Linked DNA regions of Hydrogenovibrio crunogenus. The protein of the gene in region 2 interacts with the protein of the main gene of each other region in a pairwise test. Links are inferred from orthologs where the notes say so. Each region holds a gene or a part of one and is shown on either strand. Other genes may lie near its edges.

Region 1 (3,150 bases), 290 kb from region 2 along the record:
TATCTTCTGAATTAAAATATTGAACCCACCATACATGTTTTAAATTTGTTGAAGTCACTCGGCAGCTACCATAACCTCGGCTTAAAAAAACCGTTGGTCCTTCACCAAGGTATTCGCCTAACATATCCAAATCTTCTGGAGACTGAGGTAACAGTGTTAGATTAACAACATGTGCTTCATCGCCAACAAGGTATGCAAAAGATTTATCGCTCAACTCGGTTAATAGAGACGGCGCATTAATTGTGCCTGCAGGCTGCTCTTTAGGAAGCGTAATAATTGAATTTGCCTTTGCAAAAGTATCATTTCTAATGGCAACAGGAACCGTTCCAACTTCAATAGCTTGAATAATATTGCCATCTTCATGCCCTGCAATACGCCAAACACCGGCTAAAACCGTTTCTTGAATTCTTAACTGACGATTCTCTTCATTAAAAATAACAGCAACTTCACCCTCACCTAAAAACTTATTTATAAACTGAATGTCTTTTTCTTCAAACGTTGCAAAATCAAAACGAACAGCATCATCACCTTCTTTAAAATGAGTAAGCGCATTCATTAACTGATTCATTAGGTCTTCAACAACAGGGTAGGATTCGATATTATCGTCCATAATAATTGGGGCATTAAAGACACTCATATCATTTGGCATTTTCATATAATCTAGCTGCATGCCATCTTCTTCACTAGGCTGTGTGCCTGGCCCTACAACACTGACTGGTATACTTAAATCTGTGTACTGACTCATATCATTAGTTCCTTTAATTGACTTCTACACTAATACCAATTGATGGCGCATAAGACGGTTCTTTCTCTAAAATAATAGGAATCTCACGCATATAATCCGACCAATCTTGAATACGGGTCATCATGTCGATATATTTCCCATTTTTTAAAAAAATAAGAGCAGGCCACATATTAAAACCATATTTTTTAGATAACTCTTGTTCATCGTCCTCTGAAACAACAGCAACGCTAAATTGGTTCTTAAATGCTTTTTCAAGCTCTGGTAAAACAACAATAACGTCATTTGATTCAGGGTATCTTTTTGGATCACCGCCAAAATAAATAACAGAAACTTTTTGATTGTTTACAAATTCATCGTAGTTATCGCTATTTAAAACAGGGTAACCATAATCGCTTGTGATTTGTTTAATTAAACTTCTAGGCATAGTCTTTACTCTTATTTGTTCTTTAAAAAATCTGGCAATTCAGGCTCTCGACCAACAAGATCAGCAAAATATGCATCTACATCACCACCATTTAACGCTGCAAACATAGCCTTTCTTGCCTGAAGCACCGATTCTAATAAGTCTGGCTCAATAACTTCTCGAGCCGCCCCCATAAAGACTAAAACCCAGTCGCCTGCTTTTTGTGTCCCTATCAGGGATAAATCAACAGTTTCATCTCTATTTTCTTCATCATTACGACAAACAGCGACCAATTCATCACACGATAAAATTTTCATTGGAACACCAATACACATTACGACTTACTCTCAAAAAGTTTACGCCCATCAATCGGTACGCTTTTAACATTGCTAATACCTTGGTGTAACGGCTGGTCTCTTAACTTAAATTGATCATCAACAAGCACGCGTTCATCACCAACACGTAAAGCCACGTCTTCAGCAGGTCGCTCCTGTTCATACTTTGTTTTATCTAATTCTTTCTGCACAAGACTTAACTCAGGTTCTGGGCGCTTAATAACATCTACCCCCCAGCTTTTAACAATCTCAACAGCTATTTCAATACAGTTTTCCAATTGCGCTTCTACTTTAGGCGTTAAAGACCCACCAAAGTCTTCAATCAATTCTGGCTGCACCCCAATAAGTGCTATATTTTTTGGATAATTTTCCATCAATTTTGCTGTTGATAGAACTTCTTGAAATCCTGTTTGGTGCAAACTGACTTTTTTACACCCCATAAAATTAGGCACTTTATCATCACGAATCACCTTAACTTCGCCCGGCTCAAGTCCATAATCAATTGCATCAAATACAATTAAATTATCAGCATCTTGAACATGGTGAACTAAATAAATACCTTGGGTACCACCATCCATAAGCTCTACAGAGTCATCAAATTCATATAGTGCATCCATAGCTTCTACACAACGAATTCCAAAACCTTCGTCAGCCCAAAGCAAGTTTCCTATTCCGAGTATTAAAGTTTTCACTTTTATTCCAATATGTATACTTAGTTTTCACAATGATACGAATTAGTCTTTTTTTATTCCAATCAAAAGTTACTATACCCACATAAACAAAACTAAAACCTAAGTACAATTATAGAAATACAAAATTACGAATACTTAGTTACCGTTTAAAACAATAATTGGAAATAACTATCTCAATTTATTTTTGCCATTTTTACCATTTTTTAACCTATCTTATTGTTTTTTATAACTAAATAGACTTTTGGCACTTCCACTGCTGGATTACCTCCAGATTTTCAGATTTCATTCTGGAATTAATTCATGAGATGTCAGCACAAAAATAAACCGTGACTGGCATTCTAAAAAAATACTAGAGGATTACTTATGTCATCATCTGTTGAAACATTTTACGAAGTCATGCGCCGACAAGGAATTACACGTCGTAGCTTTTTAAAATATTGCAGCTTGACTGCCGCAGCGCTAGGCCTTGGACCAGCCTATGCAAACAAAATTGCCACAGCAATGGAAACCAAACCTCGTACTCCTGTTATTTGGTTGCACGGGTTAGAATGTACCTGTTGTTCTGAGTCATTTATTAGAGCAGCTCATCCTTTAGCTAAAGATGTTGTGTTATCAATGATCTCTTTAGATTATGACGATACGTTAATGGCCTCTGCCGGTCATCAAGCTGAAGCGATTCTGAGCGAAATCAAAGAAAAATATAAAGGCAATTACATTTTAGCAGTTGAAGGTAACCCACCTCTTAACCAAGATGGAATGTCTTGTATCATTGGCGGTAAACCTTTTTCTGAACAGTTAAAATGGATGGCTGAAGATGCCAAAGCAATCATCTCTTGGGGTTCATGTGCTTCGTGGGGTTGCGTACAGGCCGCTAAACCAAATCCTACACAAGCAACCCCAGTACACAAATTTTTAGGTGCAGGCTATGACAAACCTATTATTAAAGTACCTGGTTGCCCACCTATTGCAGAAGTT
Region 2 (3,685 bases):
AAACCAACGTTGCCAGCCGCCAACTTCCGACAAGAAACTGAACGCTGCGCCATAGTTATAGACCAACGTCAGATTCAAGTGCGGCAAAATAGCCATCGGTTCACCCAGAGTTAGGGAGGTATTCGCCCAATACTTGGTCAACTGATCAATCACAATAAGGAGGATTGCCAGCCAAGTGGTTGTGACAGCAGAAGAAGAAAGCTTATTCATAATCAAACCCTGTTTAAAAACCACCAGGCCTGGTGGTTTTATGCAAACTGACGCGACTCCCCTTCCCCATAAACGTTATCGATACAACGCTGACATAGCGCGTCATCTTCTGAATGCGATCCAACATCTTCACGGTGGTGCCAACAACGACCACATTTTGGTTGTTCTGCGGCGCCCGCATCAACCCAAAGCTCTTCCATTTCAGATTCAACAGCGGCATCTGACTTTTCAGATAACAACTTCACTTCCGCATAAGAAGTAATCAGCACAAAACGCAACTCATCTTCCAGTAAATGGATTTGTTGGTATAAGTCATCCGCGGCATACAATGAAACTTTAGCTGTCAAAGAGCCTTTTACTACACCGTCGTTACGCAGTTTCTCAAGCTGTTTCGCAACCGCTGAACGAACCTCCATCATACGTGCCCAATAAGCCGAGTTCATCGATGTCGTTTCATCCAACTCTGTCAAACCGTCATACCATTCTTCCGTAAACACCGTTGCAGAATGTTCACCTGGTAGGGCTTTCCATAGCTCTTCCGCGGTAAAACTTAAAATCGGCGCAATCCAACGCGTCAATGCTTCAGCAATATGATACAAAGCGGTTTGCGCGGAACGACGTGGTAATCCATCCGCTTTAGCCGTATATTGACGATCTTTGATCACATCCAGATAGAAAGCGCCTAACTCAACCGAACAAAAGTGGGTGACTGCTTGATAAATGGCATGGAAGTTATAACTTTCATACGCCGCGATAATGTCTTTTTGAATGGTTGCCGCCTGTCCGACCACCCATTGATCCAGAGGCAACATCTTGTCATAAGGCACTTGATCTTTCACTGGATCAAACCCATTCATATTCGCCAATAAGAAACGCGAGGTGTTTCGAATACGGCGATAAGCATCGGCTGTGCGGCTGATAATCTCATCCGACACCGTCATTTCATAACGATAGTCGGCCGCAGCAATCCACAGACGCAAGATATCGGCACCGTACTTATTGGCAATGTCTTGCGGTGCAACCACATTCCCTTTTGACTTAGACATTTTCTTACCGTCTTTATCGACTGTAAAGCCATGTGTCAGCACCTGCTTATACGGTGCTTCCCCGTTGGTAGCCAAAGCCGTTAATAGAGACGATTGGAACCAACCACGATGCTGATCCGACCCTTCCAAATACAAATCAGCTGGCGTGGATAATTCTTCACGCTGATTCAACACGGTGAAGTGAGAAATCCCGGAATCAAACCAGACATCCAAAATATCCGTGACTTGTTCATAATCTTCTGCGTCCTCTCCTAACAAGGTCGCCGGATCCAGATCATACCAAGCGTCAATAGAATTTTTTTCAACCAATTGAGCGACTTTTTCCATTAACTCAATGGTATTCGGATGCATCGTTCCGGACGCTTTGTGTACAAAAATCGGAATCGGCACACCCCAGAAGCGCTGACGAGAAATACACCAATCCGGACGACCATCAATCATGCCTTCGATTCGTGCCTGCCCCCATTCTGGAACCCAGTCGACTTTCTTAATCGCTTTCAAAGCATCGTCACGCAAATGCCCTTCGGTCATGCTGATAAACCATTGTGGCGTGGCACGGAAAATCAACGGCGTTTTGGTTCGCCAACAATGCGGATAACTATGCACAATGGCTTCGTGGTGCACCAGAGCATTGTGCTCTTGTAGCACTTCAATCACATGGTCATCCGCTTTCAGGACGTTTTCACCTTCAAATAATGGGGTTCCGGCCACATAATTCCCTCGACCATCGACAGGACAATCCACTTCCAAATCATATTTTAAGCCAACCGCATAGTCTTCTTGACCATGACCTGGAGCAGTATGAACACACCCTGTTCCCGCATCTGTCGTGACATGATCACCTAAAATCAATGGCACAATGCGGTCATAAAATGGATGTTGTAAACGGATCAAATCGAACTGGTCCCCACGACCATAAGCAATCACACGGTACTGTTCAAAGCCCCATTTATCCATGGCATCTTTGATTAACGCTTCGGCTAAAAACAAGCGCTCCGGACCCTTTTCACCGGTGACCTGCACCACGGCATATTCCAGCTCAGGGTTAATGGAGACCGCTTGGTTGGCTGGCAATGTCCATGGCGTTGTGGTCCAGATGACAACCGACAGAGGCCCTTCTCCCGTGTGATCCTCTACATGGTGACACCGTTTGAAAAACGCCTCTTCATCCAGCACTTTAAAACGTACATCAATGGCATGAGAACGTTTGTCTTCATATTCCACTTCGGCCTCCGCCAATGCCGAATGACCACCCACACTCCAATAAACCGGCTTGGTACCTTTCACTAAATGACCATTTTCAACAATTTTTGCCAAAGCACGAATCTCATTCGCTTCAAAGCTAAAGTCTTTGGTCAAATACGGGTTTTTCCAATCCGCCATCACCCCTAAGCGTTGAAAGTCCGCCATCTGCCCATCGACTTGCTTTTGTGCATAATCTCGACACGCTTGACGAAATTCAGTCGCACCAATTTTTTGCCCGACCTTCCCTTTTTTCTTTTCAACGTTCAGTTCAATCGGCAACCCATGACAATCCCAGCCAGGAACAAAAGGGGCATCAAACCCACTTAACCCTTTTGACTTGACGATCATATCTTTCAACACTTTATTCACCGCGTGGCCGATATGAATATTACCGTTCGCGTATGGCGGTCCATCATGCAAAATAAATTTCGGCCGTCCAGCCATCGCGCTTCTGACGGATTCGTATAAAGACGCGTCCGCCCATGCTTGAACTTGCTTAGGTTCACGATTCGGCAAATTCCCACGCATTGGAAAATCTGTTTCGGGTAGGTTTAATGTCGGCTTATAATCTTTTGTCATGTCTATAACTTTTCGTTTAAAAGGTTAAGTAGGGGGTTAGTTTTTGTGAACGGACCCAGTTTGAGTCAGTCCATGAAATTGTTTTGCTTCTTGAGCATCGCATTCAATTTGCTCTGTTAGTTGCGTTAAATTTTCAAATTTCATTTCTGCGCGAATGTAATGCTCTATTCTAACGCTAATATGAGCGCCGTAAACATCTTTATCCCAATTGAACAAATGCACTTCGATAGAGGGTCGAGACCCATCGACCGTAGGGCGGATACCAATATTGGCAACGCCAGGCCAATCTTGTTCGGCCAAACCGGAAACCTTAACCGCATAAACCCCTTCCAAGGGCATCTGAATGCGTTTGGGGTTTAAGTTTAAAGTTCGAAAACCAATCTTGCGTCCTAATTTCTGGCCATGAATCACTCGTCCGTGAAAATGAAAGGGTTCGCCCAGCAGACGCTCTGCCATCGCTAAGTCATGCTTTAACAATGCCTGACGCACACGTGTACTGCTCACTCGAGCGCAATCTACTTCAAAGGTCGCCACATCGGTGACTTCAAACCCTAAACAACGGCCTTGTTCAGCTAAAAACTCAAAGTTCCCTTGACGTTGTTTGC

Evidence for each region.
Region 1: the proteins of ileS (region 2) and GHNINEIG_RS03955 interact in binary tests that used the Escherichia coli proteins (3 or more experiments, as listed by UniProt). The link is inferred for Hydrogenovibrio crunogenus from one-to-one orthologs.

What each region holds. Positions count from the first base shown.
Region 1 is NZ_CP032096.1:841,364-844,513, reverse strand. What follows is about bases 330-3,150. They hold GHNINEIG_RS03955 (HyaD/HybD family hydrogenase maturation endopeptidase), read right to left. Parts: upstream 2,176-3,150; coding sequence 1,483-2,175; downstream 330-1,482. Other genes in these bases: GHNINEIG_RS03950 (hydrogenase small subunit), read left to right, coding at 2,539-3,150; GHNINEIG_RS03960 (HypC/HybG/HupF family hydrogenase formation chaperone), read right to left, coding at 1,181-1,483; GHNINEIG_RS03965 (thioredoxin domain-containing protein), read right to left, coding at 759-1,169; GHNINEIG_RS03970 (hydrogenase expression/formation protein), read right to left, coding at 330-745. Also shown: more of GHNINEIG_RS03970, read right to left, coding at 1-329.
Region 2 is NZ_CP032096.1:553,713-557,397, reverse strand. What follows is about bases 49-3,404. They hold ileS (isoleucine--tRNA ligase), read right to left. Parts: upstream 3,081-3,404; coding sequence 249-3,080; downstream 49-248. Other genes in these bases: ribF (bifunctional riboflavin kinase/FAD synthetase), read right to left, coding at 3,117-3,404; lspA (signal peptidase II), read right to left, coding at 49-210. In the rest of the region: more of lspA, read right to left, coding at 1-48; more of ribF, read right to left, coding at 3,405-3,685. UniProt on the Escherichia coli protein: Catalyzes the attachment of isoleucine to tRNA(Ile). As IleRS can inadvertently accommodate and process structurally similar amino acids such as valine, to avoid such errors it has two additional distinct tRNA(Ile)-dependent editing activities.